3 regions of the Mycobacterium sp. MS1601 genome follow, and region 3 is predicted to be linked to each of the others. Evidence: riboswitches for the same ligand, from Rfam matches in the RefSeq annotation. Region 3 holds a riboswitch; each other region holds the start of a gene.

Evidence for each region. Region 3 has a riboswitch for cobalamin ahead of metE (5-methyltetrahydropteroyltriglutamate--homocysteine S-methyltransferase). Riboswitches for the same ligand answer to the same signal wherever they lie in the genome.
Region 1: linked by a shared signal. The riboswitch ahead of BVC93_RS22760 (FecCD family ABC transporter permease) and the one ahead of metE (5-methyltetrahydropteroyltriglutamate--homocysteine S-methyltransferase) in region 3 are both predicted to bind cobalamin.
Region 2: linked by a shared signal. The riboswitch ahead of BVC93_RS02715 (VWA domain-containing protein) and the one ahead of metE (5-methyltetrahydropteroyltriglutamate--homocysteine S-methyltransferase) in region 3 are both predicted to bind cobalamin.

Annotation. Positions count from the first base shown of each region.
Region 1 is NZ_CP019420.1:4,713,030-4,722,570, forward strand. It holds gene BVC93_RS22725 (DUF3052 domain-containing protein) at 1-351, shown strand, start outside; gene BVC93_RS22730 (peroxiredoxin) at 365-826, shown strand; tRNA gene BVC93_RS22735 (tRNA-Val) at 875-949, shown strand; gene BVC93_RS22740 (hypothetical protein) at 1,370-2,125, shown strand; gene BVC93_RS22745 (heavy-metal-associated domain-containing protein) at 2,239-2,448, opposite strand; gene BVC93_RS22750 (ABC transporter substrate-binding protein) at 2,645-3,739, opposite strand; gene BVC93_RS22755 (ABC transporter ATP-binding protein) at 3,729-4,571, opposite strand; gene BVC93_RS22760 (FecCD family ABC transporter permease) at 4,568-5,599, opposite strand; cobalamin riboswitch at 5,766-5,948, opposite strand; gene BVC93_RS22765 (hypothetical protein) at 6,547-6,858, opposite strand; gene BVC93_RS22770 (hypothetical protein) at 7,007-7,330, opposite strand; gene BVC93_RS22775 (class I SAM-dependent methyltransferase) at 7,501-8,217, shown strand; gene BVC93_RS22780 (hypothetical protein) at 8,227-9,541, shown strand, end outside.
Region 2 is NZ_CP019420.1:568,668-578,208, reverse strand. It holds gene cobT (nicotinate-nucleotide--dimethylbenzimidazole phosphoribosyltransferase) at 1-782, opposite strand, end outside; gene BVC93_RS02725 (cobyrinate a,c-diamide synthase) at 779-3,187, opposite strand; gene cobO (cob(I)yrinic acid a,c-diamide adenosyltransferase) at 3,181-3,795, opposite strand; gene BVC93_RS02715 (VWA domain-containing protein) at 3,795-5,765, opposite strand; cobalamin riboswitch at 5,804-5,968, opposite strand; gene cbiE (precorrin-6y C5,15-methyltransferase (decarboxylating) subunit CbiE) at 5,989-7,194, shown strand; gene glpK (glycerol kinase GlpK) at 7,389-8,906, shown strand; gene BVC93_RS02700 (5'-methylthioadenosine/adenosylhomocysteine nucleosidase) at 8,975-9,541, shown strand, end outside.
Region 3 is NZ_CP019420.1:197,072-206,612, reverse strand. It holds gene BVC93_RS01010 (vWA domain-containing protein) at 1-126, shown strand, start outside; gene BVC93_RS01005 (FHA domain-containing protein) at 126-734, shown strand; gene BVC93_RS01000 (DUF5914 domain-containing protein) at 712-1,722, opposite strand; gene BVC93_RS00995 (FAD-dependent oxidoreductase) at 1,719-3,236, opposite strand; gene BVC93_RS00990 (lycopene cyclase domain-containing protein) at 3,233-3,544, opposite strand; gene BVC93_RS00985 (lycopene cyclase domain-containing protein) at 3,541-3,876, opposite strand; gene BVC93_RS00980 (phytoene/squalene synthase family protein) at 3,879-4,823, opposite strand; gene crtI (phytoene desaturase family protein) at 4,823-6,328, opposite strand; gene BVC93_RS00970 (DUF998 domain-containing protein) at 6,452-6,889, shown strand; cobalamin riboswitch at 6,888-7,098, shown strand; gene metE (5-methyltetrahydropteroyltriglutamate--homocysteine S-methyltransferase) at 7,198-9,489, shown strand.

The sequences.
Region 1 (9,541 bases), 1.9 Mb from region 3:
GGCTGGGACGAGGACACCGACGACGACATCCGCGCCGATGTCGAGGATGCCAGCGGTGGCGAGCTCCTCGACGAGGATGCTGATGAGGTCATCGACGTCGTGCTGCTGTGGTGGCGTGATGACGACGGTGACCTGGTGGACGCCCTCATGGACGCCATCACACCCCTGGCCGACGACGGCGTGATCTGGGTGCTGACACCCAAGACCGGCAAACCCGGACATGTGCTGCCGGCCGAGATCGCCGAATCGGCGCCCACCGCCGGACTGATGCAGACGTCCTCGGCGAATCTGGGTGACTGGATCGGCAGCCGGCTGGTGCAGCCCAAGTCCGCGAAGGCACCTCGTCGTTGAAGTTGCCCAGTTGATGCTTCCCATCGGGAGCGCGGCGCCAGACTTCAGTCTCAAGGACCAGAACGGGCGTGCTGTCAGCCTCGGCGCCTACCGGGGGTCCAAGAACGTCCTGCTGGTGTTCTTCCCGTTGGCGTTCACCGGAATCTGTCAGGGTGAGCTGGACGCCATCCGCGACAACCTGGCGCGCTACGAGAATGACTCCACCGCCGTGCTGGCGCTGTCCGTCGGGCCGCCGCCGACGCACAAGGTCTGGGCCACGCAGAGCCACTTCACGTTCCCGGTACTGTCCGATTTCTGGCCGCACGGCGCCGTCGCGCAGTCCTACGGCGTGTTCAACGACGTGGCGGGCGTGCCCAACCGCGGCACCTTCGTGGTCGACCGGTCAGGGACGATCGTCTTCGCGGAGATGAAGCAGCCCGGTGAGCCGCGCGATCAGGGGCTGTGGGTGGACGCGCTGGCTGCCCTGTCGTCGTGAATTCGGTTTTGGTCTCCCGGTTGTCCGGCGTGTAACCTGCTGCGGTCCGGGCGTGTAGCTCAGTGGTAGAGCTCTGGTTTTACACACCAGCGGTCGGGGGTTCGAAACCCTCCGCGCCCACCAGGTCAAGATGTCAGTTGTTCGTGCTGAGGACCGGCGCGGCTCAAAAGCTGATCGATGTGAGCCGAAGTCGGTTCAGGGGAAGAATCCAGCGATGGAAATCGGCCGTCGTTTATGAGGTCTGTTCGACCGAACAGGCAAGCGGGTGTTGGCACTGGGGCAATCCCTGAGCGCTGCGGGCGGCTCCGTCATCTACGTACTCCTGGAGAAACCCGCATCCCAGGGCACTCAAAGGGCGCAATTTCCCAGACGCACGTCGACAACACTTGGCGCGCCGTGACCGCCGACCGTTTGTTCCTTCCGAACTGCAAGAGCGCCAGTGGGTTCGAGCCGCGATGAGTTGTGCGGACCGGACGTCGGTTTGGCCAGCAGCCGCCCGTGAGCTTGCCCGTCGAGTGACGGAAGAATCTCGGTCCGGTTGAGATGTGGTGTCGCGCAGATGTCCTCGAGCCCGCTGCTGTCATCATCGGACAAGTGGCACCAAGAACCGAACGCAAGACCGACAGCAGGCTGGCAGCCCGCCTCGCTGCGCTGGCCTCGCTGGGGGCCGCTGTCATTCATTTCGCCGTCGTCCCTACACACTGGCACGAATGGATGCCGGCCGGCGTGTTTTTTGTCGGTCTCGCTACGTTCCAACTGATTTGGGCATGGGCGGTGCTCGTCCGCGCCACGACGTCAGTTCTTGCCGCGGGGATAACGCTCAATCTCGCAGCGATTGCGGTGTGGGCGTTGTCGCGGACCGCAGGGGCCCCGTTCGGTCCGCACGCCGGGGAGGCCGAGTCCATCCAAGGTGCGGACCTGTGTGCTCTCCTGCTGCAGATTTATGTGGTGATGGGTGCGGGCTGGGTGTGGTACCGCGGCCTGCGCGGTGAGCCGGTCACGGGCTTCGCCAGCGCCGTGGTCCTTCTCGGTGCCGTCAGCGTGATCGCGCTGGCCTCCACGGTGGGAGTTGCGTCCGGTCTTCGACACGACCACGACGGGCCGGCAGGCGCGGAGGCCGGTCATCACGGGCCTCACGTCGAACGGGCGGACGATCATCACAGCGACCCCCCGAATTCGCCCACCTCGGCGCCGGTGGAGAAAGCCAACGCCACCCTGGTGGCACCGTCAGAGTCCGTGGAAATCCCAGCCCCGCCGGCGTCGAACGACGCCCATGACCATCACGACCATGACCACTGATCGCCGAGGGCGGCCGCTGGGAGTAGTGGCATGAAACTACGGCGGCCAGGTCGGTAATTTCTGCCACTGCGGCGGTTTCGCAGTTTCATGAACCGAGGTCGGTGATCGGATACTCAGCCCGCCAGGCTGTACCCGGCCTTCTGGACCGCGGCGTCGATGGCGGCGGCGTCTAGGTCGCGATCAGCGCAGATGGCGACCTCGCCAGTGTCAACGTTGACTTCCACCTCGGTGACTCCCTCGATGCCTCGGATTTCCTTGCTGACCGACGAAGCGCAGTGGCCGCAGGTCATGCCCGCCACGGCGACATTGATGGTGGTGCTCACGGTGGTGCCCTTCCCGTTGTGTGCAGCAGTTGACTACCGCACACCCACCATACCCCCTCGGGGTATGGTGGGTCCGGTCTACCCGCCGCCAAACTGCGGTCGACCTGCCACTCTCAGGGCTGCCCGCCGTTCCTGTCTGGCCGACGTCAGAGCCTCGGTGGAAAGCCTCCCTGTCCGAACGTCCGGTGGCACGTGCTCATGGGGTGAGCCAGTCGTTTCCCGGGAGGTTGAGCTGCGTCGCGTCCAGGGTTGGCTTGATGCCTGATTGTGGTGCGAGATCATGGTTTTCGAGCACCGCCCGCAGAATCTCTGCAGTGTCGATGTTCAGCGGGCTGGAAACCCACATGGCGTAGGGAAGGTTGACGAACCGGTTTTCCTGAACCGCTTTGAGGTTTCGGCTGGCGGGGTTGCTGCGAAGGGCGGCGATCTTGTCTTCGACAGTCTGACCCGGATAGTCGACGAAGACGATGAGGTCTGGATCTGCGGTGGCGATCCGCTCCCAGCTCACGGTTGTCCAGGTGTCTTGGATGTCTTCGGTGGCGTTGCGTGCTCCGGCGGCGTCGATGATTCCTTGGGGTCCACCGAAGGCTCCCGAGGAGAACACCGTGTCGCTACCGCTGTCGAACAGGAAGATGGTGGGTTTCTTCTCGGGTTGCGGTGCGGCACGCAAGGCTTCCAGCCTGGCGGCGATGTCTTCGGCTGCTTGAGAACCCGTGTGCGCGTTGTTTGTCAGAGTTCCGATGTTGCGCAAATCGGTGTCAAGGGCGAGCCACGGGTCCATGGTGCCGCGAACGGGCTGTCCGTCGACTTGCAGGCATGCTTCAGACAGCTGATAGACCGCGATTCCATGCGTTGCAAGGATGTCCGGGGTTATTCCCCGTTCCTCGCCCATGCCGTAGTTGTATCCGGCGAACAGGACTTGTGGGTCGGCGCCGACGATGTTCTCCAGCGTCGGTTGCTCCGGAGCCACTTCGTTGAGACCGTCTACTTGAGAACCGTATTTGAGGCGAAGAACCGCGGCGTCGCGGCTCATGGAGCTGACCGCGTTCATCTGATTGCGGGCGCCGGCTGCCAACGCGATCGCGATCATTCCTCCGTCGTTGACGAACAACCGGTCAATCGGCTGCTCGTAGGTGACTTCCTTGCCGCAGTTGGTGACAGTCACGGTGTCCGCTGTCGTGGTCGTCTCCGCCTGGGACGTGCATCCCGAGGTTGCACCGAGGAGGACGGCGCAGACCGCCAGGTGTATCGCCGGTCGCGTCGCGAAAGGGGATCGAAATCTATACGCCATTGTTGTGCTCCTCATGATGGTTTGACGCCAGTTCGGCATGGGTGAGTAACAGATGGAAACGGCCGGTCGTCGGATGGACGATGATGTCGCCGGCAACACCGAAGACCTGCCGCAAGAGGGCAGAGGTGAGAACTTCAGAGGGTGACCCCTGGGCGTACACCCGGCCGCCGGCCACGACCGCGACCGCATCGAAATGCCGCATCACCAAGTCGAGATCGTGCATCGCAGCGATGACGGTGCATCGGAGGTCGTCGAGTATCTGCATGAATCTCAGTCGCCACGAGGCGTCGAGATGGTTAGTGGGTTCGTCAAGGACAAGAACGGATGTTCGCTGTGCCAACGCGCGGGCCAGGACGACCCGGTGACGTTCACCACCAGAAAGCTGGACACACGGTCGGTTGCCCCACCCCTGCAGACCGACGGCGCTGAGGGCGCCGTCAATGATGTCCCGCTCTCCGGAAACGGCGCCTGCCCACGGGTTCCGGTAAGGGGTCCTGCCCAGACCCACGGCCTCGGCGACGGTCAGTTCGCCTGAGGGTCGCTCCTCTTGTCCGACCACTGCGATGGTGCGCGCTCGCTCTCGGGCCGGCATCCGATACAAGTCCCTGCCTTCAACCAGGACTGTTCCCGCTGACGGTGCGTCGAGACCGGACAGGGCGCGCAGCAAAGTGCTCTTGCCGGCGCCGTTGGGGCCGATGACCGCCAGCCGCGTCCCGGCAGCCACCGTCAGGTCCACACCGGACACCACTGTTCTGCTGCCGCGGCGACAGAGCACGCCGTGTGCGCTCACCGTCACGCCCGTCGCCGGGGGTGCGGTTGGCGGTGCGCTCATGTGTTGTTGCCGAACTGGTAGCGTCGCCGCCCCATCAAATAGAGAAACACGGGCGCGCCGACGAGGCCGGTGATGATCCCCAGGGGCATCTCCCGTGGTGCCGCGACTTCGCGTGAGATCACGTCGACCCACACCATGAAGAGCGCTCCAATGCTGACCGAGACCGGCAGCATTGCGCGGTGGGTGGCGCCGACGAGCATGCGGGCCGCGTGGGGCACGATGAGTCCGACGAACCCGATTCCGCCGGAAACGGCAACCAGGACACCGACGAGCACCGCCTGGACCGCGAACAACGCGTTCCGCACTGCCCGCACCGGTACGCCCAGCGATGCCGCGGTGTCGGCACCGACGGAGTAGGCGTCGAGCCAGGAGTGAATGAGCAGGGCAGCAACGAACGACACCAGCACCACCGCTGCCGTGAGGGGAATCTTCGCCCACGTCGCTCCCGCAACGCTGCCCAGCAGCCAGAACATGACACTTTCGGCGGCGTGCGGATCGCCGGCGGTGAAGACGAGCAGTGACGACAGCGCCATGAACGCCGACGACAGCACCACCCCGGAGAGGATCAGGCGCAGTGCTGTGAGGCCGCCTTGGGCACGTGCCACCGCATACACGGTGAGCGTGGCCACCGTAGAACCGATGAGCGCGGCGCCCGACAGCGCCCAGACTCCCAACGATGAGAGTGCACCGAGGGTGATCACGGCGGTTGCACCCACTGAGGCGCCTGCTGACACACCGAGTAGGTACGGCTCTGCCAGCGGGTTGCGGACCAACGCCTGCATGAGGGCGCCAGCCAGGGCCAGACCCGCACCGACCAACGCTGCAAGTATCGAGCGCGGCAGGCGAAGCTCCCACACGATGGTGTCAAACCCCGGAACACCGGTGGCGCCGGTGAAGCGGCCCACGACGACGTTCCACACGTCACGCAGTGGGATGTCCTCGGCGCCGAAGGCCACCGAAACAACGATGCTCAGCAGCGTGAGAACGGCGAGCACCGTTGTCAACGCAACAACCGGCGCTCGGCGCACGGTGGCAACCGAGGCATGTTCGTCGCGAAGGAACGCTCTTTCTTCGCGGACTGTCACCTCCGGACTGCCGGCCACCAGGACACGCAGCTGGCGGTGCGCTGACCGCTGAGGGGGATGAACAACTCTGACCTCGCTATGCCGGGGTATCTATTCGCGAGATACACGGTGGACACAACCGAGAGCGGCAGGTATTCGGACTCGGGGATCGTCGACACCCGAGGGCTTCCCTGGATTGCCAGGTCGCCGATGTCGAGCACGTTCCCCATACCGTTGCGCGTCAGCCCCGGAGTCGCACCGGGTTCCCCGACACCCGCACTGCACGGATGTAACCACTCTCAACGGCGCAGGTTATCTCATCATCGCCGTCGGCGTCAGCCCTCAGTGCCCGGCGCGTCCCGAAGTGGAAGCCGAACGTGGGCCCGACGGGCGTCTTGAACCACTGCCGATTGCGCCGCGCGGATCCACCCGCTCCGATGTGTTGGTCCACTCTCGTACTTCTCCGCGATCGACAGCCTGTTCCACGACCACGGCCACCGAGTCCTTCGCGGGCCACGACAGCAGCTGCGCAACTGCCAACCCCAAAGGGGTTGACATACAACGACACAAACCCGTCGCGAAGATGGTCAGATCCTCACGAAAAGAACCGGCCGTCGAGGCGACCTTCGCGCCGGGCAAGACCCGGGCAATGCGCGCCACGACACACTGGTGGTGATGGCCGAAGGCGAAACGCACTGTGTAGTAACCAAATGGGATGACACGGACGTCACGTTCGAGCACTGCGAGATCGCCTTGGCCCGACGCAGCACTGACTGGTCGGCCAGAGCGGCATGAGCGCTTCTGACTCCAGGTCAACATGGTGCTTGTGAGGTCTGGTCCATAACACGTCGGAGTTATCGTGCCGCGGACTCGGTGGGGAACATCGTCCAGACGTTCCCCACCGAATCTGCTCACCGCACGTTGACGTACGCGGTTGTCACCCTGACCGGCGCGAACTGCCGGTCGTAGCCGGTGTAATCCTGGGTCCCGTTGACGGACTCGGTGTGGATGAACGTCGGGCCCACACCCACCGACACCACTTTGGCGTCGGCAAGCTCCACGTCGGAGAGCCGGTTCACCACCACCGTGTAGCCCTGAGCTTTTAGGTTGGCGATGGTGTCCGCCGCGCTGCCGACACCGGACGGTGCGGCGGCCGCCGGCGCGGCCAATGTGATGACGCCTGCGGACAGGGCTGCGGCTGCGGCAATGGAGTAGATCTTCATGGTCGTACTTCTTTCGTGTAGCTGACCGGCGAACTGATCCGGCCTGTGCACAGCCTGGAGCGGGTGAGCGCGATAAGCACGCGTAATCCACTACCCGACAACGACAAAGCTCCCCATGAGTTAGGGGAGCTTTCTCGAGTTCGTCTGCTCAGCGGACGTTGACGTAGACGGTCTTGACGTTGTCGGGGGCGAATTGGTTGTCGGCGTTGGGGCTGTAGCCGCCTTCGCTGCGGTTGTTGGCGTTGGTGTGCTGGAAGGTCGGGCCTGCACCGACGGAGACGACGCTGGCATCGGCCAACGGGGTGTTCGACAGGCGGTTGACGATCACCTTGTAGCCCTGGTCTTGCAGGCTGGAGATGGTGTCTTGGGCGTTGCCGGCTCCGGTGGGGGCGGCCATCGCGGGGGCAGCCAATCCCAGGAAGGCGGCGGTGGCGGCGGTGGCGATGGCGGTGGCGAATCCGAACTTGGTCATGATCTCTGCTTCTCTCTGGGTGGTTCTTCTACGTGGTGTTCGGATCGGGGCGGGAGGGGTTTCTCGTTCCGGTCTGCCAGGCATAACCGCGCACGTCAGCACCCCATTTCCCGGTTGGCAGCCAATGCACCAGGCTTGGCAGAATATGGCCGCCTGGCAGACTTGGGCGAGTGTCGAAGGAAGTCGGAACCCACCCGCAGTACGACGTGTTCGCCGACGAGTTCGCCGACCACGCCCGCGAGAATTTCTACAACGCCCACTACGACCGCCCGGCCTGTCTGTCCCTACTGGGGGACGTGGCAGGCAAGGCGGTCCTGGACGCCGCGTGCGGCCCGGGCTTCTACGCCGAGGAACTCACCAGGCGTGGTGCCGAGGTGATCGGTTTCGACCAGAGCCCGCGCATGGTGGAACTGAGTGCGCACCGAGTGCCGCAGGGCAGCTTCCGCACCCACGATCTGGCGCGCCCGCTCGACTGGTTACCGGATGCCTCCGTGGATCTGGTGCTGTTGGCTCTGGCGCTGGAATACCTCGACAACCGAGCAGCGGCGTTGGCGGAACTTCGTCGGGTGCTCAAACCGCAAGGTGCCCTGGTGCTCTCCCGCATGCACCCGACCGGTGACTGGCTCCGCCACGGCGGCAACTACTTTGAGCCACGCATTATCGAGGAGACCTGGAGCGCCGGCTGGCGGGTGCGGTGGTGGCTTTCACCGTTGGAGCAGACCTGCCACGAGTTACGCACCGCCGGATTCCTGATCGAACAGCTGGTGGAGCCGCGGCCCACCGAACCGGCGAAGGCGCTCGACGAGCAGAAGTACGAGGCACTACACAGCTCGCCGACGGGGTTCCTGGCCATTCGGGCGATCCCGGACCCGCGGGAGCCACGCTAGGCTGCTGAAGTGCACGGTCAGGCGCGCGGCGAGTTCTCGGTCTTCGCGACGCTGTACACCGTCGCCATGCTGTTCGAGTTCTCCGAGCAGTGGCAAACACCCTTGTTCACGGGAACTTTCGTGATCGCCGCCGCCATCGCTGTCTTCACCGGCGTCACCCGGGTCAAGTTCCTGGCTCTGCTGACGGGCGCCACCGGCTATCTCGCACTCGTGCAGTTTCCCGAAGTGGCCAATCACGTCAACCTGATGATCCTGCTCAACATCGCGATGATCGGCGTGCTGACCGTCTCGGTGATCCGGCGGCGCACCACACCCGAGGAAGACTATGCCGCGATTGCGCCGATCCTACGCATCGGCCTGATCCTCATCTACGTGCTGGCCGGCTTCCACAAGCTGAACTCCGACTATCTGAACGTCGCATCCTCCTGTGCGGTCAGCTTTGTCCACTGGATGATTCGCGCCCTGCAGACGAGCGTCCTGGGCGTGGCGTTGATTGTGCCGGTGGCGTTGGTGGCGGGTTTTCTGGGCTATCGGCTGACGCGGCAGGGGCGGTTCGCCCAACCGGGTAACCGGATGTTCACGGCGGTCGTGGTGTGCCTCGGAGTTCTCGGTGTGACCGTGGTGGCCGTTGTCCTGCTGTATGACCACTGGAGTGCGCTGGCCTCCACCGTCGGCCTGATCGTCGCGGTGGCGTTGCTGGGCTGGGAACTGATCGGTGGCCTGCTGCTTGCGGTGCCCCGCCTGCAGGCCGCCATGCTCGCGATCGCGCTGACCTTGCACTCGACCCTGGCGTTGATCGGTTTTGTCGACTTCGGTGCGCTGGCCGTCGCACTCTTGTTCGCGTTTCTGCCCGCTGATTACCGGAAGCTGCTCATCGAGGCGACGATCGGGCTGCGCCGACGTACCACGCCGAGGGTTCTCGTGTACTTCGGGACAGCGATCGGAGTGGCACTGCTGTCGGGTGTCGGTGCCCACCTCCATCCCATCTGGCATTGGACTCTGGTGTCGGGACTGATATTCGACGCTGCAGTGCTGATCCTCATCTGGCCGATGCTGGTTGCGGTGTTCTCGGCGACCGACCGTCCTGACTGGCCTGGGGTCCGCATCCTGGACGCCAGGACGCCCTTCGCGCTGTATCTGGTGCCGATCCTGCTGGTTTTTGTCGGGCTGACCCCGTATCTGGGGCTGCGCACGGCCGGGAACTTCTCCATGTTCAGCAACCTGCGGACCGAGGGGGAGCGGTCCAATCACCTGCTGCTGGGCAGCAATCCGATCAAGGTGTGGGGTTATCAGGAGGACGTCGTGTGGATCATCGACCTCGATG
Region 2 (9,541 bases), 370 kb from region 3:
AGCACGGGGACACCCGAACGTGCCGCTGCGGCAAGATATCCCGTGGACGCCGCCAGATCGGCGCTACCGAGTGCGGCCAAAGTCTGGACGGCGTCGGCGGCACGGTCACCGACCCGATTCAGCGCGGTCTGGATCACCTGAGCCTTGTGCTGCAATGCCGCATCGTCGATACCGCTGCCCCGTCCCACCACCTCGTCGGCCGGCAGCCCGAGTCCGGCGGCCACCATGGCGGCCGCGGGCGTGGTGTTGCCGATACCCAGATCGCCGCTGATCAGCAGTTGCGCGCCGGCGGCGATCTCCTGTGCGGCCACCTCGGCGCCTGCCGCCAGTGCGGCGCGCGTCTGCTCCTCGGTCAACGCGTCCTCGAGATGAATGGCACCACTACAGCGCCGAATCTTGTAGGCCTGCAGCCTCTTGCGAGTCTCGGCAGGCAGGTCGGCAAAATCGTCGTCGACGCCGAGGTCCAGCACACGCACGTCGACCCCGTGTGCAGCGGCCAGGGAGTTGACGCCCAGTTTCCGGATCAGGGCCGCGCGGACGGTTGCGGCGGTGATCGACGACGGGAAGGCGGACACGCCGTGTGCGGCGACGCCGTGATCGCCGGCGAAGATCACCAGGCGTACGTTGTCCAGCTGTTGCGGCGGGACGGCATTCTGGGTGGCACACACCCACACCGCGATCTCACCGAGTTGGCCAAGTGCGCCGGGCGGGGTGGCCAGGCTGGCCAGGCGGGTTCGCGCGGCGATGGCGACGTCGGGCGAGGGCGGGGCGATGCGACTCATGGATTCTCCTGGGAAATGGGCAGGGGCCGCTGGACTACCCGGTCGAAGGCGGCCAGCAGTCGATCGGTGGTGGGCTGATCCCGCACGGCGATGCGGATCCAATCGGCGTCCAGACCGGGGAAGGTGTCGGCGCGCCGTACGGCCATACCGGTGGCACGCAGAGCGGGGTGTACACCGTGACCCACCTGTGCCAGCACAAACGGTGCCTCCCCGGGAACCACCCGGACACCCCGTTGCTGCAGTCCATCAACAAGGTGAGTGTGCCAGTGCCACAACTGTTCTGCACGACGTTGGGCTTCCCGCGCGGCGCGGTCGTCCGAGCACGCCACCATGGCTGCGATCGCAGGCGTCGACACCGACCACGGCACCTGCCGCAGCGCCGCTTCGGTGATCAGGTCAGGGTCACCCAGCAGGTATCCGGCCCGGATCCCGGGAATCGACCAGTGCTTGGTGAGGCTGCGGGTCACCAGCAGCCCCGGTGTCCGCTCGTCGGCCATCGTGTGCGGCTGTCCGGGGACAGCGTCCATGAACGCCTCGTCCACCACCAGCACCCGGCCCGGGCGCAGCAGCGCACGAAGGGTCTGCGCCGGGTGCAGCACGCCGGTGGGATTGGTGGGATTGCCGATGATCACCAGATCGGCGTTATCGGGCACCATGTCGGGGTGTAGGGCGAAATCGTCATCGGCAGAGCACAACACCGAGGTGACGGTGTGCCCGGCCTGTTCCAGTGCCAGGTGAGGTTCGGTGAACTGCGGGTGCACCATCACTGGGTGGCGCCACGGGCGCAGTCCGGCGATCAGGAAGAACGCCTCGGCGGCACCGGCGGTCGGCAGCACCTCCTCGACCGGGCGGCGGTGCCGCGCTCCCAACACCGAACGGGCCTGCGTCGCATCGGGATAGGCGCCGGCGGCGTCGACCGCGTGGTGCAGCGCCTCATCCAGCCAGGTCGGCCGCGGACCTGCGTAGACGTTGACGGCGAAGTCGAGCAGGCCCGAAGCCACCTCCGCGTCGCCGTGGTGACGCAAATCCCGCGGCGGTGGGGCGGCCGCGTAGTCGTGGGCGGCGTCGGCGAACCGCTGCGCCAACTGCGGATGGCCCGCCCAGTGAATGTGCAGATACGACGCGTGGAGGGTCGGTCCGGCAAAGCCTTCCGCCCCGGATGGGAGAACCCAAGCGGAGCAGCCGGTTTCAGGAGCTGCCTCGGGCGTGACCCGGGTGCGGTGGAACTCGTGCCCGGTGATCTGCTCACCTGTTCTGCCCAGCAGCGAGTCGCCGGCCGACGTCGCGATGCGGTAACCCAGCGTCAACTTCGGTGTCATCGCGGCGGTCGCGTCCACCGCGCCGATTGCCGGAACGTCCTCCAGGGTGCGGCACAGATACGTCAGTCCCGCGCACTCGGCGACGGTGGGCACCCCGGCCGCGATGGCGTCGCGGAGTTCGGCCATCAACGCGTCATTGGCCGCGAGGTCTGCGACGTGCACCTCGGGGAAACCGCCGCCGAGGTAGATGCCCGCCGTGCCGGGCGGCAGCGTCGCATCACTCAACGGGTCGAACTCGACCACCGCACAGCCGGCGGCGGTCAACAACTCCTCGGTCTCGGCATAACGGAAGGTGAACGCCCGCCCGCCGGCCAGCGCTATCACCGGCCGGTTGTCTGTGCGGGCCACCACCTCGGCAGCGGGGTTCCAGCCGGTGGCCTTCAACGCCGGTGCCTGCCGAGCGATGTCGAGTACGGCCTCGAGATCGACGTGTTGTTCGATCACCTCGCGCAGCCGCTGCAGCGTGGTTGCCGACTCGGCCCGTTCGGCGGCCGGGACCAGACCGAGGTGGCGTGACGGCATCTCGACCCCGGCATCGCGGGGTAGCACACCCAGCACCGGAATGCCCCGGTCTGTCAGGGCATTACGCACCTCGTCGGCGTGCCGGTCGGTGCGCGCCTTGTTCAGTATCACGCCGGCGATCTGCACCCTCGGGTCGAAGTGCGCCAGTCCGGTGACCACGGCGGCGTGGGTGCGCGACGCGTGCGAGATGTCGACGACGAGGACCACTGGCGTCGAAGTCAACGCCGCCACGTGTGCGGTGGACGATTCGCCGTCGGTGCCCAGGCGACCGTCGAACAGTCCCATCACGCCCTCGATCACGGCCACGTCGGCGCCGGAAGCTCCGTGGACCAGTAGTGGCGCGATCCGGTTCTCGCCCACCATGAACGGGTCGAGGTTGCGGCCGGGCCTGCCGGTGGCCATGGCGTGATAGCCGGGGTCGATGTAGTCCGGGCCGACCTTGTGACCGCTGACCACCAGCCCACGCGCGGACAGGGCCGCCATCAGACCGGTGGCGACGGTGGTTTTGCCGTGTCCGGACGCGGGCGCCGCGACGACGAAGCGCGGCAGACGATGAGTCACCATTCGATACCGCGCTGACCCTTCTGGCCCAGGTCCATCGGGTGTTTGACCTTGCCCATCTCGGTTACCAGGTCGGCGATCTCGATCAGTTTCGGATCAGCCCGGCGACCGGTGATGACGACGTGCTGGCGGCCGGGACGATTGGCCAGAGTCTGCACCACGTCGTCGATGTCCACCCAGCCCCAGTTGATCGGATAGGTGAACTCGTCGAGAACATAGAGCTCGTGGGTTTCGGCGGCCAGCCTGCTCTTGATCTCCGCCCAGCCCTCGGCGGCGGCCACGGCGTGATCTTCCTCGGTGCCCGGTTTACGCGTCCAGGACCAGCCCGAGCCCATCTTGTGCCATTCGACCGGCCCGCCCTCGCCGGTCTGTTCATGCAGGGTGCCGAGGCGTTCGAGCACGGTCTGCTCGCCGATACGCCACTTTGCCGATTTCACGAACTGGAACACCCCGATACGGAAACCCTGGTTCCAGCCCCGAATCGCCAATCCGAAAGCGGCGGTGGACTTTCCCTTGCCGTCGCCGGTATGCACCATGAGCAGCGGCCGGTTGCGGCGCTGGCGTGTGGTCAACCGGTCGTCGGGCACCGTCAGCGGTTGTCCCTGAGGCATCAGGCCGCTCCCTGCACGATGTCGGTCAGCACCTGCGCGTTGAGCTCGGTCAGCGCGACGTACTCGGCGGCCATGTGCTCGGCCAGCGTGCGCGCCAATCCCATACGCATACGGCCGGTTTCGCAGTCGACGACGATGGCGCTGACACCCTGGGCGGCCAGCATCTGCGCGGCTTGGCGGGACCGGCCCACCGGGTCGGGTCCGGCAGTGGCGCGGCCGTCGGTGACCACCACCAGCAGCGGACGCCGGCTGGGATCACGCAGCCGCTCGCGGCGCACCACGTCGGCGGCCTGCAACAGTCCTTCGGCCAGGGGGGTGCGCCCACCGGCGGGCAGATCCTCCAGCCGTCGCGCGGCGATGTCCACCGATCCGGTGACCGGCAGCGCCACCTCGGCGCCGGCGTCACGAAAGGTCACCAGGCCCACCCGGTCTCGGCGCCGGTAGGCGTCCAACAGCAACGACAGTATCGCGGTCTTGACGTGGCGCATCCGTTCACGGGCCGCCATGGAGCCGGACATGTCCACCACGAACAACACCAGGTTTGATTCTCGACCCTCCCGCACGGCGCGGCGCAGATCCTGACTCTGCAGCTGGAGCCGCCCCGCGGTACGGCCACGGGCGATCTGGTGCGGTGCGGCGGCGCGAACGGTCTCGACCAGATGGATGCCGTGGCCGTCACCGTCGACCCGGGTGGCACCGACCCGGCGCCCGGCGGCGGTGCGGGCCCGGCTGCGTCGACCGGACTGCCCCTCGCCGACACCGTCGACGGTGAACAGCTTGGCCCGGTAGGGCTCGCCCGCGCCGACCGGGGCGGGGATGCCCGATGACGGTGTGGTGCCAGTGTTGCCACCGGGCGGGGAGACGTCCTCGGGCGGGTTCTCGCCGCCGCCGTCATCGTCGGGTCCGTCCGGGTCCGGGTCCGGGTCGGTGTCGGAGGTTTCCGGAGGCAGCACGTCGTCGAGGGCCTGCTTGTCGAGTCCGGGTGCGTCGAACGGGTTGCGCCGCCGTCGGTGCGGCAGGGCCAGGCGCGCGGCCACCCTGATGTCCTCGATGGTGATGTGTTCGCGGCCCTGCCAGGCCGCGTGGGCAGCGGCGGTGCGGGCGGTGACGATATCGGCGCGCAGCCCGTCGACCTCGAACGCAGCGCATACTTCGGTAACCTTCAGCAGCATCTCGTCGGAGAGCTGCACGCGGGCCACCACATCCTGGGCGCGCTGGATGCGCAACTTCAACCGCTGCTGGGCCTCGGCGTAGCGGGCCCGGAACCCCTGGGAGTCGGTGTCGAATGCCAGCCGGCGTCGCACCACCTCGGCGCGCAGGACGGGATCACGTGGGGCGGCGACCTCGACGGTGAGACCGAAGCGGTCCAACAGCTGCGGCCGAAGTTCGCCCTCTTCGGGGTTCATGGTGCCGACGAGCACGAATCTAGCTGCGTGAGTTACGGATACACCGTCGCGCTCCACCGACAACCGCCCCATGGCCGCAGCATCGAGGAGCAGATCGACCAGGTGGTCGTGCAGCAGGTTCACCTCGTCGACATAGAGGATGCCGCGGTGGGCGGCAGCCAGCAGCCCCGGCTCGAAATCGATGGCGCCGTCGGACAGTGCGCGCTCGAGGTGGATGGATCCGGCCACCCGGTCTTCGGTGGCACCCACCGGCAGCTCGACCAGACGTACCGGTCGGGTCTCGATCAGGTGTCCGGGGTCGAACGGGCCGTCGGGAGATGTCGCATCGGGGTCGGCAGGTTCGCAGGAGAAGCGGTCGCCTGAGTAGACCTCGATGGGCGGGAGCACCTCGACGAGCGCACGGACCAATGTCGATTTGGCGGTGCCTTTCTGCCCGCGCACCAGAACTCCGCCGATGGCCGGAGACACTGTGGTCAGCAGCAATGCCAGGGCCATGTCGTCGAGCCCGCCTTGGGCGTCGGGGTCGGCGCCCAGTACGGCGGAAAACGGATAAAGCTGCAGCATGAGGCACTCCGCTCACGTTTCGGCCACTTGTTGTGGGCTCATGCGAGGCCGGTCTTCGGACTCACCGCGTCCCGATCCTGAACCAGGACGGGCGCGGATAACCGCAGCGGGCCTGTGCCGGACTCTCACCGGGCTTCCCAGATTCTCCCCGAAAGCCGTCCGCGCCGTTTCCGACGCGGGGGCACACGGGGCACCTCGCGGTACTCACGCTAGCATCGCGCCCGTGCCGATCGCTGACGTGCGTCTCACTGTGGTTGGTATTGGTGCCGACGGATGGGCCGGGCTCGGTGACAACGCCCGGTCTTTGCTCATCGGTGCCGATACCGTTGTCGGTGCGCCTCGACACCTCGGTCTGTTGCCCGAGGTAGATGGTCAGCAACGGTTGACCTTGCCGCGACCGCTACTGGCCGGGTTGACCGCCCTGCTGGAAAATCTGTCCGGCCGGGTCGTGGTATTGGCCTCGGGTGATCCACTGGTCAGTGGTATCGCGACCACATTGATCAACAAGCTCGGGACGGATCGGGTGACGGTGGTACCGCACGTCTCTTCGGTGGCGTTGGCCCGGGCACGTCTTGGCTGGTCAGCGGAATCGGTGTCGGTGATCAGCGTCGTGGGCCGCGATGTGAGCGCGGTACTGCGCGAGTGCGCTCCCGGTATGCACCTACTGGTCTTGTCTTCTGACGAGCACACTCCAGGGGAACTCGCCGACCTACTGCAACGTCTGGGCTACGGCAACAGCCGGATGGTGATCCTGTCGGATCTGGGCGGTACAGCCGAATCCCGCATCGAGACCACGGCACAGCAGTTCGTCGGTGCGGTGCCGCGACTGAACATTGTTGCGCTCGAGATCGCTGGACCACTCCGGAGTGGCTGGGCCACAGGGCTTCCCGACGAACTGTTCGACAACGACGGTCAGCTCACCAAACGAGATCTGCGCGCGGCGGCCTTGGCGCGTCTGGCTCCGGTGCCCGGCCAGTTGCTCTGGGACGTCGGCGCGGGAGCGGGTTCGGTCGGTATCGAGTGGATGCGAGCCCACCCGAGCTGCCGCACGATCGCGGTGGAAGCCGACGCCGACCGTGCCCGGCGCATCGTCGGTAACGCACACTCGCTGGGGGTTCCCACACTACGCGTCGTGAACGGCTCAGCTCCAAACGTATTGGCCGACCTCGAAGAGCCGGACGCCATCTTCGTCGGGGGTGGCGCCACTCGACCGGGGGTCCTGGACGAATGCATGAGCAGGTTGAGTTCCGGCGGTCGCCTGGTGATTCACGGTGTCACGCTGGAAACCGAGATGCTGTTGGGTGCCGCCTACCTGCGACACGGCGGCGAACTCACCAGGATTCACATCGAACGCGCCGCGCCGGTGGGGACGTTTGTGGGGTGGACGCCGGCTCGGGCGGTGACCCAGTGGGCGTGGGTCAAGAACTGAATCGATCACCGGCTTCTGTGGTGTCGGAACGGCCGCGCAGGCTGGCACCGCAAGGGTAATCTGCTGAAATGGTGTGGACCGAGCCCGATGCCGGCTCGCGCGTTGCCTGAAATTTCCTCGCGGCGAAGCGGTTCGCTCCTTGTTGTCACACACGATTCCCAGCGACGAGGCGGGGAACAGGACAAAGGAAGATCATGGCTGAGTTCGTCATATCCGTTGATCAAGGCACTACAAGCACTCGAGCCATGGTCTTCGACCACAGCGGCGCCGAGGTTGGACGGCATCAGCTCGAACACGAGCAGATTCTGCCGCAGGCCGGCTGGGTGGAACACAATCCAGTGGAGATCTGGGAACGCACCGCTTCGGTGCTGGCCTCGGTGCTCAACAAGACGAAGCTCCAACCCACGGACCTTGCCGCGGTCGGTATCACCAATCAGCGTGAGACAGCGATGGTTTGGAACAAGCGTACCGGCAGGCACTACTACAACGCCATCGTCTGGCAGGACACCCGCACCGACCGCATCGCTTCGGCGCTGGATCGAGATGGACGCGGCGACGTCATCAGGCAGAAGGCCGGCCTTCCGCCCGCCACCTACTTTTCTGGCGGCAAGGTGCAGTGGATCCTGGAGAATGTCGACGGCGTCCGCGAGGCTGCCGAGCGCGGTGAGGCCATCTTCGGCACCAGCGACAGCTGGGTGGTCTGGAATCTCACCGGCGGACCGCGTGGCGGCGTGCACGTCACGGATGTGACGAATGCAAGCCGCACCATGTTGATGAACCTGGAGACCTTGGACTGGGACGACGAGCTGTTGTCCTTCTTCGGTATTCCGCGCCAGATGCTACCCAAAATCGTGCCTTCGTCGTCGTCACAGCCGTACGGGGTGACATTGGACAATGGCCCGTTGGGCGGTGAAGTGCCAGTCACCGGCATTCTCGGTGACCAGCAGGCCGCCATGGTGGGCCAGGTCTGCCTGGCACCGGGGGAGGCCAAAAACACCTATGGCACCGGCAATTTCCTGCTGTTGAACACCGGTGAGAAGATCGTGCGATCCAACAACGGATTGCTCACCACCGTGTGCTACCAGTTTGATTCCGCCAAGCCGGTGTACGCACTGGAAGGCTCTATCGCCGTCACAGGTTCGGCCATCCAGTGGCTGCGCGACCAACTCGGGATCATCAGCGGTGCGGCACAGAGTGAATCGCTGGCTCGACAGGTCGACGACAACGGCGGAGTTTACTTCGTGCCTGCCTTCTCCGGTCTGTTTGCACCCTACTGGCGTTCGGATGCTCGCGGTGCCATCGTCGGGCTTTCGCGTTACAACACCAATGCGCACGTCGCCCGTGCAGCACTGGAGGCGATCTGTTACCAGAGCCGGGATGTGGTGGATGCCATGGAAGCCGATTCCGGTGTGCATCTGGAGGTGCTGAAGGTCGACGGCGGCATCACCGGCAACAGCCTGTGTATGCAGATCCAATCCGATGTTCTGGGAGTGGACGTGGTCAAGCCGGTAGTAGCCGAGACCACCGCTCTCGGAGCCGCCTACGCCGCAGGGTTGGCGGTGGGGTTCTGGCGCAATCCCGATGACCTGCGGGACAACTGGCGCGAGGACCGTCGCTGGTCGACGTCGTGGAGCGATGAGCAGCGGGAACAGGGTTACGCTGGTTGGCAGAAAGCAGTCTCGCGCACCCTGGACTGGGTAGACGTTCAGTGACGGATCAGTTCCGGCCACTGCCGTCACAGGCGAGGGTTGGTGGTGACGTCGACGAGGGCACAAAAGCCATCGGGGTCATCTGCGCCATTCCCGAAGAACTGGCGCACCTGCGCGACATCCTGCAGGACGCCATCAGCACCGTCGCGGGACCGATGGTTTTCCATCGCGGTCTGCTGGACGGGTACCGGGTGGTGTTGGTCGGAGCGGGTATGGGCAAGGTCAACGCTGCTGCGGTCACGGCGCTGTTGATCCACGGTTTCGGTTGTACCGACATCGTGTTGTCCGGGGTTGCTGGTGGGCTGGATCCGGATCTGGCTATCGGCGATATCGTCATCGCAGACAAGGTCATTCAGCATGACTGTGGTCGCATCGAGGACACCGAGCTGGTGAACTATCAGCCCGGTCACGTGTCGTTCATAAACCCCACCGATGAACTCGGCTACGTGGTGGATCCAGCGCTGCTGGCGCGGGTCCGTGAGCGTGTCCGCGCAGCTGACATGCCGGCGGTCCCGACAGCTGCGGGCGGACGCGGGGGACCACCGCACATTGCATTCGGCACGATCTTGACTGGTGATCAGTACATTCACTGCGAGGACACGCGCACGGATCTGTTCCGGCGTTTCACCGCCAAGGCG
Region 3 (9,541 bases):
CGTGGTGTTGTCGAGGTGGACGAGAAGACCGGGACCGCACGTCTGAAGCGGGAAGTGGCCGCCGCCGACGAGATGGCCCTGGACGCCAGATCCACCAAGACGGCCCGGGTGCGGAAGGAGTCCTGATGCCGACCTGTGTGGAGGGACATACCTCGACGGCCACCGATTACTGCGATGTGTGCGGTTCGGCGATGTCCGCTGCCCCACCGGCACCTGCGGCACAGGTGTGTTCGGCGTGCGGTGCGACGATCAACGGCCGGTTCTGCGAATCCTGCGGCCACGACTCGGCGCTCCCTGCGCCCACGCCCGCTCCCGTGGCGCCGTCGACTTCGGTGGCGGTGTGGACGGCTGTGGTGGCCGCCGACCGGGAGTTCTACAACCGGGTGCTGGCCCGCGGCGGACCTGACACCGTGGGCTTCCCGCAGTTCTTCCCCGAGCGTCGAATCACCCTGCAGCAGAGCACGACTCTGATCGGCCGACGCAACGTGGGGCAGGGGGTGGAGCCGGAGATCGATCTGGGTATCCACCCCAGCGACCGCGGCGTCTCCACTCAGCATGCCGTGCTGCGGGTGCGTGGTGACGGGTTGACCATCACCGACCTGGGCTCCACGAACGGTACCAGCCTCAACGGTAGCGAGACGCTGCTGGCCGAAGGCCAGGAGACCACCCTGGCCGACGGCGACCGTATCCACGTCGGGGCGTGGACCACCATCACCGTGGTGTGTGGTCCGTGAGGGTGCGCAGCGCGTAGATCCGTTCGGCGTACACCAAGTCGTCGCGCCACAACCGGGTGGCGGCGTGGCGCATCAGGGGCGCCACCAGCGCCGAGGCGCGAGGGGCGTGCACGAAACCCGGCCGGTCCGAATGCGCGATCACCGCCTCGACGACGGCGGTGCGTGGGCGTCCGTCGGGGCCGGGACCCAGCGGGGTGGCGTGCGTCTCCACCACACTTCCCGAGCCCTCACCCTCGACGATGTGCATGACGATGGTGCGTGGCTCAGGGCAGCTGAACTCGGCGATGACGGGCACCCCCAACCGTCCGATGTGAAACGTCACCGCGACGACGAAGCGATCCAGGTGTTCAGGCAGGTCGGCTTCGGGCGGCGGAGCGTCGAGCACCTCGAGGCGGGTGAACGAGTACGGGTGAAACCATGCGCCGTGCCAAGGGTCCAGCCTGTTGGCGATGATGTCCCGCGTCTCGCACAACCCGCTGAGACGCGTCACGGCGGACAATCGCGGTTCCGTTGGCCGAACGGGCAGAATCGGTGTTTCCGTGGGTGTTTCGCCACCCACATCGTCGAGGCGCACCCAGGCCAGCACACCGTCGTCATGGGCCGGAAACGGCGCCCAGCCCTGCCGGGGGTGGCCGCTCAGCCGCAGGCCGTGCCACGGGCACACCAGCGCACCGCGGTCCACGACGCCGGTGCACAGATCGGCGCCCAGATGCGGGCAGGCGGCGGGTGCGACGTGCAGCGTTGTGTCGGTGTCGCGCCACGCCACCAGCTCACGCCCGGCGACGCTGACGGCATGGGGCTTGGACCCGATGTCGCCTGCGGCGGCGATGACATACCAGTTGCCGCTCGGGCGCTCGAGTGCCCGTCGCAGAGCCGAGTTGATGATGGCCGGGTCGGCATCGCGCCAGGTGGCACGTTGCTGCGCCCAACGCACCCGCGGAAGTACCTGAAACGGTGTGGCTTTCGACGCTTTACGCAACAGGTTCATCGGTTCACTCTTCCTGCCAGCTTGCTCAGCACCGGCATCCGGCCCCGCGTCGGGACGGTGTGGATGGGATGTCCGGCGATGCCGAAGCCGTGCAACAGTGCGTTGGCGGCGCAGAAGCCGGTGGTGGCGGCACGTTCCATCAGCGCCACCGGCAGATCCACCCGGATACCATCGCCGGCGAGCACCAATCCGGGCGTCGGGGTGTGCACGCCCGGGCGGTCGGCGAAGTCGCCGGGTGCGAACCGTGGACAATCGGCGCGTCGCAGTATCCGCTCGGCGATCACCTGCGCCCCGGCGGTCTCGGGGAACAGTTGACGCAGGCGATCCAGCAGGGGTTCCCGTAGGTCGGGTTCGTCCTCGCCGACTGCATAGGAGTGCAGTTCCACCACCGATCCTCCGGTGCTGCGTGCCCAGTCGGCGGCCTGCTGCTCGTAGCGCTCCAGCACACTCACATTGTCCAGCGGTTCCAGCCCGCCCGTGCCGAGAAACGCTGGTCGATGAGGATGTACGGGTCGGTCGAGCCACAATCGGTGCACCACGAACGGCGCCGCGCGACCCATTGCCGCCACCCGGTTACGCCAGTGGTGATCGCCGAGTCCCGGGGAGGCCGCGGTGATGCGCTGTAGGCCTTCGACATCGGTTGCCATCACCACCGCGTCGACGGCGATGTCGTGGCCGCTGCCGCAGTGCACGTAGAACTCGTCGCCGGCGTCGATTCTGTCCACGCCGGTGCCGGTGCGGAACGTCACGTCGAGGTTCTCCAGATACTTCCTCAGCGGATTCCACAGCGCGACATCGAAGTTGGAGTCCGCGACATCGAAGATCAGACCCTCCGACGAGCCCAGGAAGTAGATGTGGAACATGGTGGCCAACTCGGCGGCCGACAGCTGCGACGGCCGGGCGAAGAAGCTGCGGGAGAACACTTCGAAAGCCAGATGCCTGGCCGCCTCGGGAAAGTTGATGGCTGCCAGGAATGCTTCTGCATCGGTGTCGTCGAGTCGCCGGTAGATCTCCGGTACCGACACCGCAGCCAGCGGTGCGGCAGCCCGGGCGTCGAGGCGGATCAGGTCCCGAAGCCGAAAAGTGGGGCTGCGCAACGCGAAGGCGATGGCATTCAGCGGTGGTGACGTGGGCAGTCCACGAAAGGTGTCGCGCCGGCCGTCCCCGTCCACCAGTGGGTAGTCCTGCACCGCGGTGAGCATGCCCAGATCCGGATCGACACGACGCAGTACTGCGCGCAGGTTGTAGTACTGCCGGAAGAAGGCGTGGAAACCTCGGTTCATCGCCACGGGGGTGCCGTCGTCCAGCACCTCGGTCCACGCGCCGACCCGGCCACCGAGATGATGTTCGCGTTCCACGATCTGGACACGCACGCCGCGCTCAGCCAGCGCGGTGGCCGCGGTCAGCCCGGCGATGCCTGCGCCCACCACTGCCACCCGTGGCGGACGGTCGAGCGTTGCAGCGTTCGGCAGTCCCCGGGGCGCGGGGTGTTCGACGCGTCTGCGGTCACTCATCGGGATTCCTTGGTGCGGGAGCGTTCCCAGAGCATCAGCACAGCGGTGACCATGGCCCATCCGAAGAAGAAGTCCTCGACGGGAATATCCCACGGTATGCGGATGCCGGTGGTGTGCTGTTCGTCGTAGAGGACGATGGGGGCGCTCAGCTTGGTCAACCACCCGTCCACCGGGATCTGGAAGCCCAGCACGATGACCATCGAGATCCAGTAGACCGGTTTGCGGAAGATACCGGTGCGCAGCACTTTCCATTCCAGGACACAGACCACGATCACGGCGACGGCGGTGGGCAGGGTGTAGCCGATCACGTGCGTCGCACCCGCGAACGCTTGCGCAGCCGGGCCACAATGCCCTCCACCGCCGAATAGGTGAGCAACCCACACATCGGGATCACCAGGAAGAACAGCAGTTCCTCCAGCGGCACCGGCCCGATGTGGACGCCGGTGATGTACTGCGGGTTGTAGGACCAGATGTCAGCCAGGATGGCCACCAGATCCCAGGCGATGAACACCGCGGCCACCGGCAGGATCGCCCGTGCCGCCCTACCGATCTGGCGGTACACCCCGGTGCCGAGGAACTCCAGCGGCGCGGTGATGGCCAGGCAGGCCGCCAGCACCAGCAGGTACTGCCAGCGGTCCATGCTCACGCCGCCCGGGTGTGCCGGCTGCGCCAGGCGTCCAGCAGCCCCACTGCCGCCACCTGTAGACGGCGGCGGTTACCGACGGTGGCTCGTTGGCCGAACACCAGGAAACCCATGTCCTCGACCCGGTCCAGGATCTCGGAGTAGAGCGTCAGTGCCGCCGTGATGCAGGGTCGAGAGCGCGGATCCAGCAACGGGATCCCTTGCTCGGCAACCGAGTACACCTCACGGGTGATGGCGACCTGCTCGGTGAGTGCCCGCTGCACCCGCGGATCGGTGACACGATTGTCGTGGCACCACTGCAGCAGATCCCGGTCCACACCGTGCGCCGCGAGCTCGTCGGCGGGCAGGTAGACGCGGCCGCGATCGAGGTCCTCGTCCACATCGCGGATGAAGTTGGTGAGCTGGAAGGCCGTGCCCAACGCCGCGGCATACGTCGCCGCCTCCTCGCGGGGACCCACCGTGCCCAGCACCGGCAGCATCTGCAGGCCGATCACCTCGGCCGAGCCGTGCATGTAGCGCTGCAGCGCTGGCCGGTCCGCGTAGTCGGTGACGGTCAGGTCCATCCGCATGGAGGTCAGGAAATCGTCGAACAGGTCCCAGCTGATGCCGAAGGTGCGGGCGCAGTGCACCACAGCGGACAGCGCCGGGTCATCCCCGTCGGCTTCATCGTTGACCAGACGGTTGAACAGCTGGATTCGCAGGCGCTCGAGCAGTTCCTGGCGCTGCGCGATGGTGGCGGTGGAGTCGAGATCGTCGAGGATGTCATCGGCGCGGCGGGCGAACCCGTAGAGCGCGTGTACGGCGGGACGCTGGTCCGGCGCCAGCAGGCGGGTGGCCAGAAAGAAGGTGCGGCCGTGTTCGGCGTTCAATTCGCGGCACACCCGATAGGCCTCGCGCAGTTGGGGGTCGTGGACGCCTGCGGCATCGAGTTCAGAGCTGAGCATCAGCGCACCACCATCGTCTGTTGTCTGCGGGAAGGAGAACCGGTGAGCCGCTCGGCGGCCAGTCGGCCGGAGATCACCGCCGTCGGGACGCCGACTCCGGGCACGGTGGACGACCCGGCGAGCACCACGTTGTCGATACCGCGGATCCGGTTCGCCGGCCGGAATGGCCCGGTCTGGGTGAAGTTGTGCGCCAACGCGAACGGGGTGCCTGCGGCCATGCCCTGCCGGGCCCAGCCGGACGGATCCACGACGTCGAGCAACTGGGGGTCCTCGATCAGGCCGGGAAGCCGGCGGTCCACCGTCTCGATCATCTGCTCGGTGTAGGCGGGACCGATCGCCGACCAGTCGATGGTGCCGACCTCGGTGTTGGGGGCAGGAGCCAGCACATAGAGCAGGTCGCGGCCCTCGGGTGCCAGTGTGGGATCAGCGACGGTGGGTCTGGTGACCAGCAGCGACGGATCCGACATCACCGTGCCGTGGTCGATGATCTCCCGGAAGGTGTCGCGCCAGGCGTCTCCGAACAGGATGTTGTGGTGGGGAAGGTCTGAACCTGTTGCGCGGCAGCCAATGTGCGCCACCACGGCGGATGGCGCCGGACGCAGGCGTAGCAATCGACGCGGCGTTCGACCGAGCATCCGGTAGGTGTCGGGCAGTTCGGTGGTCAACACCACGGCGTCGGCCGCGAACCGCTCGCCGGTGTCGGTACCCACGGTGCTGACCACGCCGCCACTGTGTATCAGCTCGGTCACCGAAGTGCCGTAACGGAATTCGACTCCTGCGGCGCTGGCTGCGGCAGCCATGGCGTCCGGCACGGCACGCATGCCGCCCCGCGGGAAGTACACCCCGGCGACCGTGTCCATGTAGGCGATGACGGCGTACACCGCGAGCGCCCGCTGCGGCGGCACCCCCGCATACAGCGCCTGGAAGGTGAACACCCGCTGCAGGCGCTCATCGGTCAGGAATCGCCTGACCACGGAGTCCCAGCGGCGAAACCCGCCGATGGACAGCAACCGCAGCAAATCGGAGTTCACCAGCGAAAGAGGTGATTGGAAGTTCGATCCGATGAAGCCGTCGAACTCCACGTCGTAGAGGCGGGTGAGCCATTGGCGCAGTTGCAGATAGCCCTGCGCCTGCTGCGGGCCGGCGAAGCGTTCCACCTCGGCGGCCATGGCCGCCGCATCGCTGTGTACCTGCAGTGCGGTGCCGTCGGCGAAGGAGGCCCGGTATGCCGGTGCCACCGGGATCAGGTCCAAGCGGTCGGCACTGGATTCGCCCACTGCGGCGAAGGCGTCGTCGATGATCTCCGGCATGGTCAACACGGTGGGCCCGGTGTCGAGCCGGTAGCCGTCGATGTCGGCTCGGCCCATCCGTCCGCCGGGGTGGTGGCCGCGCTCCAGCACTGTGACCGCGACACCGCGGCCGGCAAGGTGCATGGCAGCAGAGAGCCCGGAAAGACCAGCTCCGACCACCACCACGCGGCGGGGTTGACGGAAACGCAGGGTCACGAAGGTCCTCCCGGGCTACAGACAGTGCGAAGGAAGTTCCCGTTCTGGCCAGGTCGAAAACATCGCTTCTCGGGTACCAGAAACGCTGTGGACTCGGGGCGAACGGCAGCTGGCTGCTGGATTGTGGGCGCGACTGTCTACCTGGCCTCCGAAGCTCTTGCAGCAAAGGCACTCCCAGGCTACAGCTACCTGTATAACTACCTCAGCGACCTCGGCGTCGCAACCGTTATGAACGTCGGGTTCGTGGTTCACGGTGCATTGTTCGCAGTCGGAGCCGTCGTTGTCACCCACGGAGCGGAGCCGGTCCTGACCAGGCGCGGTTTCGTCGCGGCCGCCGCGGTGAATGCGCTGGGCAACGTGGTCATCGCCGTGTTCCCGAGCTACCTCGACACCAAGGTGCCGTGGCACGGTATCGGCGCCGGGCTCGCCATCATCGGTGGCAACCTGGCCCTCGTTGTGGGTGGTGGCGCCGGCCGCTGGTCCTGGTGTCGGTCGGTGTACCCGATCATCGTCTGGGAGTTGGTCACCGCGGTGGTGCTGCTCGCGGGACGTTCGCGGTAGTGTTCCCGGTGCAGCTGGTTTGCCTTTGACATCCGTCAAGGGCATCGCAAGAGGGAACCCGGTGAGAATCCGGGACTGTCCCGCAGCGGTATGCAGGAACGACCGCCGTCAACGGCACTGATGTCAAGCATCGGGAAGCGACGGCCAGTAGGAGCATCCACGGATGCGCGCCTGTGAGTCCGAAGACCTGCCAGTTGTGCCGGGCGCGCCGCGTCCGGCGGCGCATCGCCTCGTGGACTGGGCGTATGGCCGGCGTGGTGATCCCTTGCGTCGTGCAGGTGGTCGGTCCGGCGGTACGGCCGTGGGCGATGGGCACTCCGTCGTACCGAAGGAACCATCCCGTGTCACCGACCTTCTCCGCCACCGTTCTCGGTTCACCCCGGATCGGGCCCAACCGCGAACTCAAACGCGCCACCGAGAACTACTGGGCCGGCAAGATCAACCGCGCCAAGCTCGAGGCCGTCGCCTCGGGTCTGCGATTTTCCACCTGGGCGGCCCTGACCGCCGCAGGCCTGGACTCGATTCCGGTCAACACGTTCTCCTACTACGACCAAATGCTGGACACCGCGGTGATGCTGGGTGCGCTGCCGCCCCGGGTGGCCGTCGTCGACGACGATCTGGACCGCTACTTCGCCGCCGCTCGTGGTACCGGGGAGATCGCCCCACTGGAGATGACCAAGTGGTTCGACACCAACTACCACTACATCGTCCCGGAGATCGGCCCGTCGACGACCTTCAGCCTCCACCCCACCAAAGTGCTCGGTGAGCTCGCGGAAGCGCTGTCACAGAAGATCGCCGCTCGCCCGGTGGTGATCGGGCCCATCACGTTCCTCGCGTTGGCCAAAGCCGTTGATGGTGGTGGTGATCCGATCGAACGGCTCGACGATCTCGTTCCCCTGTACATCGACCTGCTGGGCCGGTTGTCCGCAGCGGGCGCTTCGTGGGTACAGCTCGACGAACCCGTGCTGGTCACCGACATCCTCTCCAACGCCGCAGGTCTCGCGGAGTCCGTCTATCGCCGTCTCGGTGAGGTGGCCGAACGACCGTCGATCTTCGTCTCCACCTACTTCGGCGGACTCGACGCGGCGCTGCCCGCGCTGGCCCGCACCCCGGTCGAGGCCATCGGCGTCGACTTGGCGGCAGGCAGCGAGCAAGCCGTGACGGCGGTTCCCGAACTGGCGGAGAAGCTCGTCGTCGCCGGGGTGGTGGACGGGCGCAACATCTGGGCGACCGACCTGGAGAAAGCGCTCGGCGCGCTCAACGCGCTGGTGGGATCGGTCGGCGCGGTAGCGGTGTCCACGTCGTGCTCGACGTTGCACGTGCCGTACTCGCTGGAGCCGGAGACAGGGCTGGACGACGCGCTGCGCAGCTGGCTGGCGTTCGGTGCCGAAAAGGTCCGCGAGGTGGTCACGTTGGCGTCGGCGGTGCGCGGTGAACGCGATGAGGACGTGTTTGCGGCTTCGGCGGCGGCGGTGGCGTCGCGCAGATCGGATGCGCGGCTGCACAATGCCGACATCCGCGCAGTGCTCGGCACGGTGCTGGCCGCGGGTCTGCACCGAGGTGCCGCCCCGGAGCGCCGCGCCGCGCAGGACGCCCGGCTGCGCCTGCCCGTCCTTCCCACCACGACCATCGGCTCGTATCCGCAGACCACGCAGATCCGTCAAGCGCGCGCCGCCTTGCGGGCCGGGGAGATCGACCAGGCCGAGTACACCCGGCGGATGAAGGCCGAAGTCGCCGAAGTCATCACACTGCAGGAAGAGCTGGGCATCGACGTCCTGGTACACGGAGAGCCCGAACGCAACGACATGGTGCAGTACTTCGCCGAGCAGCTCGACGGCTTCTTCGCCACGCAGAACGGTTGGGTGCAGTCCTACGGCACCCGGTGTGTGCGACCGCCGATCCTCTACGGCGACGTGGTGCGGCGGCGGCCGATGACGGTCGACTGGGCCACCTATGCCCAGTCGCTGACCGACAAGCCGGTCAAAGGCATGCTGACCGGGCCGGTGACGATTCTGGCCTGGTCTTTCGTCCGCGATGACCAGCCGTTGGCGGACACCGCCAATCAGATCGCGCTGGCGATCCGTGACGAGACGGTGGATCTGCAAACAGCGGGCATCGCGATCATCCAGGTCGACGAACCGGCACTACGGGAGTTGCTGCCCTTGCGCGTCAAGGACAAAGAGGAGTACCTGCGCTGGGCGGTGGCTGCGTTCCGGCTGTCGACGTCCGGGGTCAGCGACTGCACCCAGATTCACACGCACTTGTGCTATTCGGAGTTCGGAGAGGTGATCGGGGCCATCGCCGACCTGGATGCCGACGTCACCTCCATCGAGGCGGCCCGCTCGCACATGGAGGTGCTCGACGACCTGAACGCGATCGGCTTCGGCAACAGCGTGGGACCCGGTGTCTACGACATCCATTCGCCGCGGGTGCCCACCACCGAGGAGATGGCCGTGTCGTTGCGTGCCGCGATGGCTGCTGTGACTGCCGAGCGGTTGTGGGTCAACCCCGACTGCGGGCTCAAAACCCGTCGCACCGAGGAGGTGAGGGCCTCGTTGCGCAACATGGTGGCCGCCGCCCGACAGGTACGCGCCGAGTAGTTCATGCGATTTGGGCGTGATTCCCACCGCTGCGCGGTGGGAATCACGCCCA